3 regions of the Streptomyces sp. NPDC048420 genome follow, and region 2 is predicted to be linked to each of the others. Evidence: riboswitches for the same ligand, from Rfam matches in the RefSeq annotation. Region 2 holds a riboswitch; each other region holds the start of a gene.

Region 1 (4,303 bases), on a different contig from region 2:
AATCAGCACCTCGGTTACGGCCACGGCATCCACTACTGCCTCGGGGCTCCACTCGCCCGTCTGGAGGGTCAGACCGCGCTGGCCACGCTCCTCACCCGTCTCCCGGATCTGCAACTCGCGGTGGATTCAAGTGATTTGCGCTGGCGTGGTGGGCTCATCATGCGTGGACTGCGCACTTTGCCCGTGGAGTTCACGCCCGTCCGGTAATCGGCCGAAGGGTCCGGGCTATCCCCGTGCGGGGCCGCGTAAACATGACGCGCCCTCAAGTCTGTGATCTTCACGTGATCTACGCGGCATTAACTTGTGACAAGTGATCGAACCCCTATACGTTCACGGACCAGCGCGGTGCCCCGTACCACTCGCCGCGCGGGTTTCTGCTGTCTTGGGAAAGGTCCCCGCATGCTCTCCGGGAACGGTCGTCACCGTCGCCCCCGTCAGGCTCCGGCTCTCCTTGTGGCGGCCGGTGTGACGGGATCCGCCATCGCGATCCCACTGCTCGCGGCTAGCGGAGCGAGCGCCGCCACCGGCACCACCTGGGACCGGGTCGCGGAGTGCGAGAGCGGTGGCTCCTGGAGCGCGAACGACGGCAACGGCTACTACGGCGGCCTGCAGGTGTCCCAGGAGAACTGGGAGAAGTACGGCGGCCTCGAATACGCCGAGACCGCGGACCAGGCCAGCCGCAACCAGCAGATAGCCGTGGCCGAGAAGCTCCTCGCGGACCAGGGCATCGCCGCGTGGCCGACCTGCGGTCTGCTCTCCGGCCTCAGCAAGGACTCGAGTTCGGCCGACGTCGACACGGGTGTGGGGAGCGGGACGCCCTCGTCCTCGGCATCCGGTTCGTCGCAGTCGTCCCGATCGTCCGGTTCATCCGTCTCTTCCGATTCCTCGAACTCGTCGGGCGCCGAGGACTCTCCCGGTCTGCTCGACTCGCTGGACGGTTCGTCCGCGACGCCCTCGCCGTCGGCTTCTCCGTCGACCGGTGATGACGAATCCGCCAAGTCGGACAAATCCAACTCTCCTGATCCCGAGAGCTCCGCCAGGGAAGACTCGCAGTCCTCCGACGGCTCGCCCGTGGTGAGCGCAGAAGAGGATGAAGCGGACAAGTCGTGGCAGGAGGGCGGCTCTTCGGCCCTCGTCGATGTCGGCGCCCTCGGCTCCGGCAAGCACCGCGGCACCAGCGCGGACGAGGGTGCGGACAAGAGCCTGTCGACGAAGAGCGCGGCCTCCTCCGCCGGCCGTCATGCCGCCGCCACCTACACCGTCCGCGCGGGCGACTCCCTCGCCTCCATCGCCGACTCCCTTGGCCTCGACGGCGGGTGGCGGGCCCTCTATGCCGAGAACAAGGACCGCATCGGGGCCGACCCGAGCAACATCGTCGCCGGTCAGACGCTCGACACAGGGGCTGAATAGGGTCGAAAAGACCTGAAAAACAGCGGCAGTTCACGTCACACTTCGCACCGAATGTCCACTTTGGTGAAAGTGTGGGATGAGTCTCAGAAGCCCTGATCGTCTTTGAAATTCCGCCGAGCGCATGTCTACGGTCAACACCGCTCGGCAACCCGAGCCCCGTCTGTCGCAACGCCGAATCCTGCCAGCGGCCGTACGGGAACAGTCGTCGCGTCAAGCGCCGTAGGCAGGAGCGGGGGACCCAAGGTAAGCGCCGGGCCCAGCAGTTCACGCTGGACCGGCTTGGGGTGAAGTCACGCAACTCGCGTGACCGGGCAACTCAACCGGCCCGAACCCGACAGCTCACCTCGCAGGCGTCGGTGAGGGGATCCACCATGCTGTTTTCCGGCAAGGGCAAGCACCGTCGTCCGTCCAAGGCCACCCGCGCCGCCGCCATCGCCGGCGTCACCGGTGTCGCCATCGCCGCCCCGCTGATGGCGACCGGCACCGCCTCCGCCGCCACCGCCTCCGAGTGGGACGCCGTCGCCCAGTGCGAGTCCGGTGGCAACTGGTCCATCAACACCGGCAACGGCTACTACGGCGGTCTGCAGTTCTCCGCCTCCACCTGGGCCGCGTACGGCGGCACCGCCTACGCCGCGCAGGCCAACCAGGCCTCCAAGGCCCAGCAGATAGCCGTCGCCGAGAAGGTCCTCGCCTCCCAGGGCAAGGGTGCCTGGCCGAACTGCGGTGTGGGCCTGTCCAGCGCCGCCTACAACGGCAGCAGCCCCTCCTCGAGCTCCGCGGACTCGGACTCGAACACGAGCAGCCGTTCGACCGAGGAGCAGAGCGCCTCGCGTTCGTCCGAGCGTCCGGCCACGAAGAAGACCGTCACCACCCCGACCGGCAAGAAGGTCAAGAAGGGCGACGGCGAGTACAAGGTCGTCAAGGGTGACACCCTCAGCTCGATCGCCGAGAAGCACAAGGTCAAGGGCGGCTACCAGACGCTGTTCAAGCTGAACAAGGACATCATCGAGGACGCGAACCTCATCTACCCGGGCCAGCAGCTGCACCTCAAGTAAGGCCCAGCTGAACCACAGCGCCCTCACATCCGTGGTCCTCATACTGAAGGCCTCGTGAGGGTCCCCCCGTCCCCACGGGCTCCCCGCTCCGGTGCGTGTTCCCCCGTACGCACCGGGGCGGGGTTTTTTCTGCCCGGTTTCCGGGAGCGTCTTTGTTCAGTTCAGAAACAATTTACTCTCGGTTCTGTCCAGGGGGCGGTCCACGCGGTGGCCGATCCACCCGAGCCGGTTAGGCTCGGTCTCGCAGAACCCACCGCGGTCCCGGCGGACCGTGTCACATCCCAAGAAGGAGATGCTCGTGCCGTCCATCGACGTCGTCGTAGCCCGGGAAATCCTGGACTCCCGAGGCAACCCCACGGTCGAGGTCGAGGTCGGCCTCGACGACGGCAGCACGGGTCGTGCCGCCGTCCCGTCCGGCGCCTCCACGGGCGCCTTCGAGGCCATCGAGCTCCGCGACGGCGACCCCAACCGCTACCTGGGCAAGGGTGTCGAGAAGGCCGTCCTCGCCGTCATGGACCAGATCGGCCCGGAGCTCGTCGGCTACGACGCCACCGAGCAGCGCCTGATCGACCAGGCGATGTTCGACCTGGACGCCACCGACAACAAGGGCGCGCTCGGCGCCAACGCCATCCTCGGTGTCTCCCTCGCCGTCGCCCACGCCGCCTCCGAGGCCAGCGACCTCCCGCTCTTCCGCTACCTGGGCGGCCCGAACGCGCACCTGCTGCCGGTGCCGATGATGAACATCCTGAACGGCGGCTCGCACGCCGACTCCAACGTGGACATCCAGGAGTTCATGATCGCCCCGATCGGCGCGGAGTCCTTCTCCGAGGCGCTGCGCTGGGGCGCCGAGGTCTACCACACCCTCAAGAAGGTGCTGAAGACCAAGGGCCTGTCCACGGGCCTCGGCGACGAGGGCGGCTTCGCCCCGAACCTGGAGTCCAACCGCGCCGCGCTCGACCTCATCGTCGAGGCCATCAAGCAGGCCGGTTACGTCCCCGGTGAGCAGATCGCGCTCGCGCTCGACGTCGCCGCGTCCGAGTTCTACAAGGACGGCAAGTACGAGTTCGAGGGCAAGTCCCGCTCGGCCGCCGAGATGACCGAGTACTACGAGGAGCTCGTGGCGGCCTACCCGCTCGTCTCCATCGAGGACCCGCTGTTCGAGGACGACTGGGCCGGCTGGAAGGTCATCACCGACAAGCTGGGCGACAAGGTCCAGATCGTCGGCGACGACCTCTTCGTCACCAACCCGGAGCGCCTGGCCCGCGGCATCGAGGAGGGCTCCGCCAACGCCCTCCTGGTCAAGGTGAACCAGATCGGTTCGCTGACCGAGACCCTGGACGCCGTCGAGATGGCCCAGCGCAACGGCTTCAAGTGCATGATGTCCCACCGCTCCGGCGAGACCGAGGACGTCACCATCGCCGACCTCGCCGTCGCGGTGAACTGCGGCCAGATCAAGACCGGCGCCCCGGCCCGCTCGGACCGCGTCGCCAAGTACAACCAGCTCCTGCGCATCGAGGAGATCCTGGACGACGCGGCGGTGTACGCCGGCCGTTCGGCGTTCCCGCGCTTCAAGGGCTGATCTCGGCAGGGCTAAGGCTTCGCCAGTCGTACGTACGTCCCCGCACCGGTCCCGTACCGTGTGCGGGGACGTACGCGCGTGTGAGTAAGGAGAGATGGGGACATGGCCGTCAAGGACCGGGACCGTTTCTCCACCGCGACCAGGATCAAGCTGCTCGGTGAGCAGACGGCGGCCCGTGTCTACCGGTCTCAGACCAGACGGCAGGCCCGCCGCTCCCGGCTGACCGGCCGGGCCGCGCTGCTCGCCCTCGTGGTGTGCA
Region 2 (4,303 bases):
AGTGGGCGGGGTACTCGTGCCGGTCCGACGCGCTCTGCATGGGCCCCAGAGTACGGCTCGCGTACGACAACGGCGCGATGCAGTCTGTGGAGAACGCGCAAGAAGGCAAGGACGGATGTCGGGCCGAGGCCGCGGTCCGACGACCCCACCCCGGAAGGGTCTTCGGGTCCTGTCCGGAGGAGCTTCACGTGTGGGAAACTGGTCTAGACAACCCTGAACACCGAAGGGCAGCATCACATGGCTGAGCGCCGCGTCAACGTCGGCTGGGCCGAGGGCCTCCACGCCCGCCCCGCTTCCATCTTCGTCCGGGCCGCCACGGCCGCAGGTATCCCGGTGACGATCGCCAAGGCCGACGGCAACCCCGTCAATGCGGCCTCCATGCTGGCCGTGCTCGGCCTGGGCGCCCAGGGCGGCGAGGAGATCGTGCTCGCCTCCGACGCCGACGGCGCGGACGCGGCTCTCGACCGGCTCGCGAAACTGGTCGCCGAGGGTCTTGAGGAGCTTCCCGAGACCGTCTGAGTGCCGGTGCCCTGAAAAGCACCGAGGGGCTCGTCCGAATTATCGGACGGGCCCTTCGCATTTCCCTTTCACAGGCAGCAGAAATACTCCCCCGCGAATTACTCCTCTTTGTATACGGCGCCCGTGTTAATGCCGCAGACCCGTCACGTTTACAGGAGGTTGCGAGGTCCTCACACGGTCCGTGCGGTCGGGCCCCGAGGGGAACCTCAGACGGTGCGCCGCACTGGAGCGCTCGGTGTGCAGCGCCGTGATCGCCCGCGCGCGGTCCCCGTCCCCGCGTGCCACCGCGTCCACGATCGCGCCGTGCTCGGCCCAGGACTCCGCCGGGTTGGCGGGCGCCTCCACCACGTACATCCAGGCGATCTTGTGCCGCAGCTGGGTCAGCATCGAGGTCAGCGCCGGGCTGCCGGAGGACTGGGCGAGCGTCTCGTGGAACCAGCCCCCCAGGGAGCGCAGATCCTCGCTGTTGCCCCGCCTGGCCCGTTCCTGGCCCAGTCGGACCAGGCCGCGCAGCACCTTCAGATGGGCCTCGGTGCGCCGCTGGGCGGCCCGGGAGGCGCCGAGCGGTTCGAGGAGCATGCGCATCTCCAGGAGGTCGGCGCCCTCCTGCTCGGTCGGTTCCGCGACGCACGCGCCCGCGTGCCGCCGCGTCACGACGAAGCCCTCGGCCTCCAGCGTGCGCAGGGCCTCCCGGACGGGGACGCGGGAGACGCCGTAGCGGCGGGCGAGCAGTTCCTCGGTGAGCCGGCTGCCGCGCTCGTAGACACCGGCGACGATGTCGTCCCGGATCGCCGTGCATACCGAGTGCGCCGGAATACGCATGTCCGACCTCCGCCTTAATCCCCGTGAAACGTCTCCGATTGACGTGTGTTCAGTGACTCTATTGCAATCAGCGGGAATTTCCGACGCCGGACCGGAATCCAGGGATATTTTTTGGACAGCGGAGGGACTGAAACGACGAAAACCCCGGCTCACGGGGAGCCGGGGCCTCGGGGGTCTCGCGGTACGTCGTCAGACGTTCACGCCGTGCGAGCGCAGGTAGGCGACGGGGTCGATGTCCGAGCCGTACTCGGCGGTGGTGCGGGCCTCGAAGTGCAGATGCGCTCCGGTGACGTTGCCGGTCGCGCCGGACAGGCCGATCTGCTGGCCCGGGGTGACCGACTGGCCGACCGAGACGCCGATGGACGAGAGGTGGCCGTACTGCGTGTACGTCCCGTCGGCCATCCTGATCACGATCTCGTTGCCGTACGACCCGCCCCAGCCGGCCTCCACGACGGTGCCACGGCCGACCGCGTGCACGGAGGTGCCGCTGGCGGCGTGGAAGTCGACACCGGTGTGGCTGCCGGAGGACCAGAGGGAGCCGCCGGTCTTGTAGCCGGTGGAGATGTAGGAGCCGGAGATCGGGGCGACGAAGGCGTTGAGGCGCTTGCGCTCGGCCTCGCGCGCGGCCCGCTCCTTGGCCTCGCGTATCTCCTTGGCGCGTGCCTCGGCCTTGCGCTTGGCCTCCGCCGCCGCCTTCTTCTGCGCGGCGGCCTGCTCCTGGGCGACGGCCTGCGCGTCGATCTGCTCGGCCAGCGAGGCGCCGGCGCTGACGACGGGCATGAGGCCGGTCTGTTCGACGGAGTTGACGGAGTTGTCGGCGGCGAACGCCGGTGCTGCGATGGTGCCGATGACGCCGGTGGTGGCGAGGGCCGCGACTCCCGCCGCGCGGGCGGTGGTGCGCTTCATCCGGCTGGGACGACGGTGCTTCCCGGTGGCGCAGGTGAACGCCATGTAGTGGCTGGTCCTTTCCTTCCTTCTCGCCTACCGGGTTAGCTGACGGGTTCGGAGCAGGAAGGTCTCCTACGGACCCCCTCGCGGCTCGCGCGGGCGTCCGATTCACCCCAGGGACTTACCATTTGGGTCCCCGGCTCCCCTGGCTCGCGCCATGCGGGGACTCGGCGATGACTGTCCGGTGCCGCGGGCGCGGCGCGGTGCCTGACGGACAGCCCAGAGGACGCTAAGCGGGCACACTTTCAATCCCCAAACCGATCACGGTTTTTGTAGCGCATCCCACAGGGCAGACAGGCAACCTCCTGCCCAATTCGGACATCTAAGAGACTCGGACATCCAAGGGGCCCTGGTGACGCCTCCGTCACCAGGGCCCCTGTACGGCGCTCGCTCTACTCGGCCGTCACGACCTTCACTTCACCGATGCCGAGGGCCTCGACGGGCTCCTTGATGGCAGCCGCGTCGCCGACCAGGATCGTCACGAGGCGGTCCACCGGGAAGGCGTTCACGACGGCCGCGGTGGCCTCCACCGTGCCGGTCGCGGCGAGCTGCTGGTACAGCGTCGCCTGGTAGTCGTCCGGCAGGTGCTGCTCGACCTGGTCGGCCAGCGTGCTCGCGACGGCCGCAGCGGTCTCGTACTTGAGCGGCGCCACACCGACGAGGTTCTGTACGGCGACATCCCGCTCGGCGTCGGTGAGACCGCCCTCGGCGAGCGTGCGCAGCACCTTCCACAGGTCGTCCAGGGCGGGACCGGTGTTCGGGGTGTCGACGGAGCCGCTGATGGCGAGCATCGCGGCGCCCGAGCCGTCCGGGGCGGACCTGAGGACCTGCCCGAACGAGCGCACGCCGTAGGTGTAGCCCTTCTCCTCACGCAGGACGCGGTCCAGGCGGGAGGTGAGGGTGCCGCCGAGGCAGTAGGTGCCGAGCACCTGGGCTGGCCACACGCGTGCGTGCCGGTCGGCGCCGATGCGGCCGATCAGCAACTGCGTCTGGACGGCGCCGGGACGGTCCACGATGACGACCCGGCCGGTGTCGTCGGCGGTCACCGGCGGCACGGGCCGCGGCTTGCCCGTGGAACCGGTCCAGGAGCCGAGGGTGTCGCCCAGCAGTGCGTCCAGGTCGATGTCGGTCAGGTCGCCGACGACCACGGCGGTCGCGGTGGCGGGGCGCACGTGCTTCTCGTAGAAGCCGCGCACGGCCGCCGAGTCGATGTTCTCGACCGTCTCCTCGGTGCCCTGGCGCGGGCGCGACATGCGCGAGTCCGCCGGGAACAGCTCCCTGGAGAGCTCCTTGGCGGCGCGGCGGGACGGGTTGGCCAGCTCGTGGGGGATCTCGTCCAGGCGGTTGTTGACGAGCCGCTCCACCTCGCTGTCCGCGAAAGCGGGCGCCCTGAGGGCGTCGGCCAGCAGACCGAGCGCCTTGGCGAGCCGGGAGGCCGGCACTTCGAGGCTGAGGCGGACGCCCGGGTGGTCGGCGTGCGCGTCGAGGGTGGCGCCACAGCGCTCCAGCTCGGCGGCGAACTCCTCGGCGGAGTGCTTGTCGGTGCCCTCGGAGAAGGCGCGCGCCATGATCGTGGCCACGCCGTCCAGTCCGGCCGGCTCGGCGTCCAGGGGCGCGTCCAGGAGCACCTCGACGGCGACGACCTGCTGGCCGGGGCGGTGGCAGCGCAGGACGGTGAGGCCGTTGTCGAGCGTCCCGCGCTCGGGGGCGGGGAAGGCCCAGACCTTGGGCTCGCCCGCCTGCGGCTGCGGGTGGAATTCCATCGCGGCGAGCTCGGTCACTTGGCCGCCTCCTCGTTCTCGTCGGTGGCTTCTACGGTCGCCGCGGCTTCCGGGTCCTCGGCGGCATCCTCGGCACTGTCGGCGATCTCGGCCGGTGCGGTGGGCTCGTAGACGAGCACCGCGCGGTTGTCGGGACGCAGCTTGGCCTTGGCGACCGCCTGGACCTCCTCGGCGCTCACCTCCAGGACGCGCTGCACGGCGGTGAGGGCGAGCTGGGGGTCGCCGAACAGGAC
Region 3 (4,303 bases), on a different contig from region 2:
CCCGGTCGCGGCCGAACTCCACGACGCCGGGATCCCGTTGGTGGTCTGCGGCAAGCCGATCGGGCTCGGCTCCAAGGTGAGTTACGTGGCGGCCGCCGACCGCGAGGGCGCGCAGGAGATGGTCCGCCATCTGCTCGCCGGTGGCCGGCGCCGCGTCGGCATGGTCACCGGGCCGCTGGACATGCCGGGCGGCCCCGACCGGCTCGCCGGCTACCGGGACGTGCTCGCCGACGCGGGCCTGCCGTACGACCCCGCGCTCGTGGTCGAGGGCGACTTCCGGCGCAGTGGTGGCGAACGGGCGGCGCGGCGGCTGCTGTCCCAGGCCCCCGACATGGACGCCGTGTTCGTCGCCTCCGACCTCATGGCCCTCGGTGTCGTCAACGTCCTTCAGCAGTCCGGGCGTTCGGTCCCGGGTGACATCGCTGTCGGCGGTTTCGACGACTCCCCGGCGGCCACCGCCATCACCCCCGCCCTCACCACCATGCGCCAGCCCTTCGACCGCATCAGCGCCGAGATGGTCCGCATGCTCCTCGCCCAGGTCACCGGCGAGGACACGGCCGGGGTGATCCTCCCGACGGAACTGGTGATCCGGGACTCGGCGTAACCGCTCCACGGGATCCACGGAGGAACCCACGGCCCCCACCGCCGGACGCTGGAGGCGCGCCGACGCCCTGGTGCGGGCCAGGGCCCGTGATCCGCTGGGGTCGGCGGCGTATCTGCTCCGGCGGAAGCATCGGGAGCCCGCGGCCCGGATCGCGCGGGATGATGGCTTGTGTCGGCGCCCTGGTGCGGGGGCAGGGCCCGCGTCCGCTGGGGTCTTCGGCCGCGCTCGCGCGGTTTGCGGCGCATCCGCTCCGCCGGAAGCACCCGGGAGCCCCCAGCCCGGACCGCGCCGGACGATGGATCGTGTTGGTGTCCTCACGCAAGGCCCGTGGCCCGCAGGGGTGTTCGGGCCGTGCCCCGTGCGGTTCGTCGGCCGTGGTCGTGCCGTGCCGCCGCACACCCGGAACCGGAACTGCCGTCAACGGATGTGAAAGCAGCAGCCGTCCGGTTCGCGTCGAGTCGGAGGGGCCAACCATCCGTATTCTCTGATCATGGCCGCCTCCACCGCATATTCACTGATCGCCACCGACCTGGACGGCACGCTGCTGCGTGCCGACGACACCCTCTCCGACCGGTCGTTGGCCGCGCTCGCGCGGGTGGCGGCGGCCGGAGCCCGGCATCTCGTCGTGACGGGACGGCCGGCACCCAGAGTGCGGCCGCTGCTCGACGACCTCGGCAGCACGGGGCTCGCGGTGTGCGGACAGGGCGCGCAGGTGTACGACGCCGGCGCGGACCGTCTGCTGTGGTCGGTCACCCTGGACCGCGAGCTGGCCGAGACCGCGCTCGGCAAGATCGAGGCCGAGGTCGGACAGGTGTACGCCGCCGTCGACCAGGACGGTGTCGACGGGCTCACGCTCATCGAGCCGGGATATCTGATGCCCCATCCGACCCTGCCCGCCGTGCGGGTGGGCCGCCGCGACGACCTGTGGTGCGCGCCGATCAGCAAGGTGCTGCTGCGCCATCCCTACCTGTCCGACGACGAGTTGGCGGTGACCGCGCGCTCGGTGGTGGGCTCACTGGCCACGGTCACCATGTCCGGGCCCGGGACCGTCGAACTCCAGCCATGCGGCATCACCAAGGCCACCGGTCTCGCGCTGGCCGCCGAACACCTGGGCCTGGGGCCCGAGATGACGATCGCCTTCGGGGACATGCCCAACGACATCCCCATGTTCGACTGGGCGGCCCACGGCGTCGCGATGGCCAACGCCCACCCCGAACTCAAGGCCGTGGCCGACGAGGTGACCTCGTCGAACGAGGACGACGGCATCGCCGTCGTCCTCGAAAGACTGTTCCCCGAGGCGTAGTTCCTAGTACGCGCCCCACACGTTGTCGATCGACCCGTACCGCTGGGCCGCGTAGTTGCAGGCCGCCGTGATGTTCGCGACCGGGTCGTACGGGTCCCACGAGGTGTTGGCCACGTGGTACGCGTTGAACGTCGGGTCGATCACCTGGAGCAGACCCTTGGAGGGCGTGCCGGCGGCCGCGTTGGAGTCCCAGAGGTTGATGGCCCAGGGGTTGCCGGAGGACTCGCGGATGATGTTGCGGTAGATGCCGTTGTAGGAACCGGGAATCCCGTGCTCCGCCATGACGGCCAGGGAGGCCCGGATCCAGCCGTCGAGGTTGTTGGCGTAGCCGAGCGTGGTGGCGGTCTGCACGGTCGGGGTGGCCGCGGACGCGGTGGTCGCGCCGACGAGGGGCAGCGCGAGTACGGCGATTCCGGTGCCGGCGAGGGCGAGCTTGCGGACGAGACGGTTCGTGCGGGGAGCGCGGTGCTGAGCGGCAGCGGGCATGGCGAAGTTCCTCTCCGTCGCCTGCGAGGTGAGCTGTCGGGTTCGGGCGGGAGCTGCCCGGCCACACCTGCGAAAGGCGCGACTTCACCCCAAGCCGTACCGGTATGTCCGAAGACGTCCGGTCCGGCGACCTACCTGGTTCCCCCGCTCCTGCCGTGGTTCTCGGTGGGTGTACGGGCGGTGGCAGGATTCGGCGTCCGCCCGACAGGCCGGGAACGTATGCGAGAGCACATGTCCGGAACAAGTGGCGAATTCACATGCCGTGCCTATTGACCTTGGTACGGGGCATTTGAGGCGCTTGATCCTTTGCGGACGCAAGCCTCAACTCGCGCGAAGAGAAGGCGGATCGTTTGATTCCGGATATCCGTCGAACCGCCGATCCGAGTGAGCCAAGTCACGCCTGTTCGCAAGACGTGCAAAACGGGCAAGATGCCCAACTCATAGTCAACCGGCCGTCCGTGGGATCCGCTTCTCCCACGTCCGGTGGAACACCACCTCGCCGCCGTCGGTGCAGACGACCTCGTTCGAGGTGAGGAAGTCCGTTCCGTCGCAGCTGATCTCCGAGCGGGTGCGGACGGTGGTGTCCCAGGCGAGTTCCGGGCGGTGCAGCCGGATCGACCAGTCCGAGCGGGCGCGCGCCGACAGGGGGTCCTGCTCGTGGATCGTGTACGTCTCCAGCGCGTCCTCGGTGAACTCGAGCCCGTCGGGGTACACGCGCGTGCCGCCGTATCGCGGGTCGACCTCAAGACGCCACTGGCCCTTGGCGACGTCCCGCACGACCAGGCGCTCGGGCCGGGGCTCGTCGAGCGTCACAGGATAACTGACCCCCAGCGGCGCGGCCTGCTCCGGCTCCTCGAAGGCGATCTCCGAGGCGATGTCCGCATCGATGTCCGCGTCGATGTCCGAGGCGGCTCCACGCACGCGTACCGGCAGTTCGAGGAAGCTCCCCGCGGGCTCCAGCGTGAACCCGGCCTGCGACTCCGGCTGCGGCCAGATCCAGGGCCAGTACGCCGAGGACACGGCGAGCCGGATGCGGTGGCCGGGCGGGAAGGCGTGCCCGATGCCGTTCAGCTCGAAGGACACCTCCTGGGTGGCCCCCGGCTCCCAGGGCACCGCCCGGTCCCGGCCATGGCGCGCGGAGAGGTTCAGCACCCCGCGCGTGACCAGGGTCGACGACCCGTCAGGGGCCACGTCGCACAGCCGCGCGACGACCTGCCCGCGCGACACCTCCGAGGTCACCCTCAGCCGCACCCGCGGCCGCCCGAGGACCCACGTCTCCTCGCCCACCGCGAACTCGAAGCAGGCCGAACGGGCGTCCTCCTCCCGCTGGTCCGGCGGCAGGTCGGCGTCGTTCCCGAACGGGAAGAACCGGCCCGCGTCCACGCCCGTGTGCTGCGGGGAACGGACCAGGACGGGGGCGCCCTGAAGGCCGTACGACACCGTCGTCACGTTCGGGGAGGGCCAGGCCGGCTCGCCGACCCAGCGGCCCGGCAGAGTGTCGTAGACCGTGGCCGGGGGGTGGGAGTCGCTGACGTAGGAGCGCAGGAGCGGTTCCCGCATGACGCCGGTGTCGACGCCCTTGAGGTGCTGGTCCCACCAGCGCAGGGTCTCCTGGAGGAAGCCGATCGCCGGGCCGGGCGGCAGGCCCCGGTCCGGGTACTGGTGGGACCAGGGGCCGACGATCCCTCGTACGCGGTCCTGCGGCAGGTGCTCGACGAGTCTGAGGACCGTGTCGCGGTACGGGTCGTGCCAGCCGCCCACCGCGAGGACGGCCGCGTCGATCGCGCCGTAGTCCTCGCAGACGCTGCCGTGGCGCCAGTAGTCGTCGCGGGTCTGGTGGGCGAGCCAGGTGTGGATGAACGGGTCGACCTGCTCCAGGCGCTTGAGCCACATCTCCCGCCAGGCGTCGC

The links. A riboswitch is a leader RNA that binds a small molecule or an ion and turns the genes downstream of it on or off. The one in region 2 is predicted to bind cyclic di-AMP.
Region 1: it holds a riboswitch for cyclic di-AMP, as region 2 does, so the genes downstream of both, AB0D34_RS36930 (transglycosylase family protein) here and AB0D34_RS12015 (M23 family metallopeptidase) in region 2, are expected to answer to the same signal.
Region 3: it holds a riboswitch for cyclic di-AMP, as region 2 does, so the genes downstream of both, AB0D34_RS42640 (transglycosylase SLT domain-containing protein) here and AB0D34_RS12015 (M23 family metallopeptidase) in region 2, are expected to answer to the same signal.

The regions. Positions count from the first base shown of each region.
Region 1 covers NZ_JBEZKG010000025.1:51,780-56,082, reverse strand. The annotation lists gene AB0D34_RS36940 (cytochrome P450) at 1-207, shown strand, start outside; gene AB0D34_RS36935 (transglycosylase family protein) at 400-1,410, shown strand; cyclic di-AMP (ydaO/yuaA leader) riboswitch at 1,616-1,778, shown strand; gene AB0D34_RS36930 (transglycosylase family protein) at 1,782-2,465, shown strand; gene eno (phosphopyruvate hydratase) at 2,758-4,044, shown strand; gene AB0D34_RS36920 (septum formation initiator family protein) at 4,147-4,303, shown strand, end outside.
Region 2 covers NZ_JBEZKG010000006.1:64,737-69,039, forward strand. The annotation lists gene AB0D34_RS12000 (GNAT family N-acetyltransferase) at 1-40, opposite strand, end outside; gene AB0D34_RS12005 (HPr family phosphocarrier protein) at 238-519, shown strand; gene AB0D34_RS12010 (GntR family transcriptional regulator) at 646-1,341, opposite strand; gene AB0D34_RS12015 (M23 family metallopeptidase) at 1,531-2,292, opposite strand; cyclic di-AMP (ydaO/yuaA leader) riboswitch at 2,306-2,472, opposite strand; gene AB0D34_RS12020 (pitrilysin family protein) at 2,682-4,070, opposite strand; gene AB0D34_RS12025 (pitrilysin family protein) at 4,067-4,303, opposite strand, start outside.
Region 3 covers NZ_JBEZKG010000039.1:3,403-7,705, reverse strand. The annotation lists gene AB0D34_RS42650 (LacI family DNA-binding transcriptional regulator) at 1-604, shown strand, start outside; gene AB0D34_RS42645 (HAD family hydrolase) at 1,095-1,907, shown strand; gene AB0D34_RS42640 (transglycosylase SLT domain-containing protein) at 1,911-2,393, opposite strand; cyclic di-AMP (ydaO/yuaA leader) riboswitch at 2,399-2,571, opposite strand; gene AB0D34_RS42635 (CocE/NonD family hydrolase) at 2,838-4,303, opposite strand, start outside.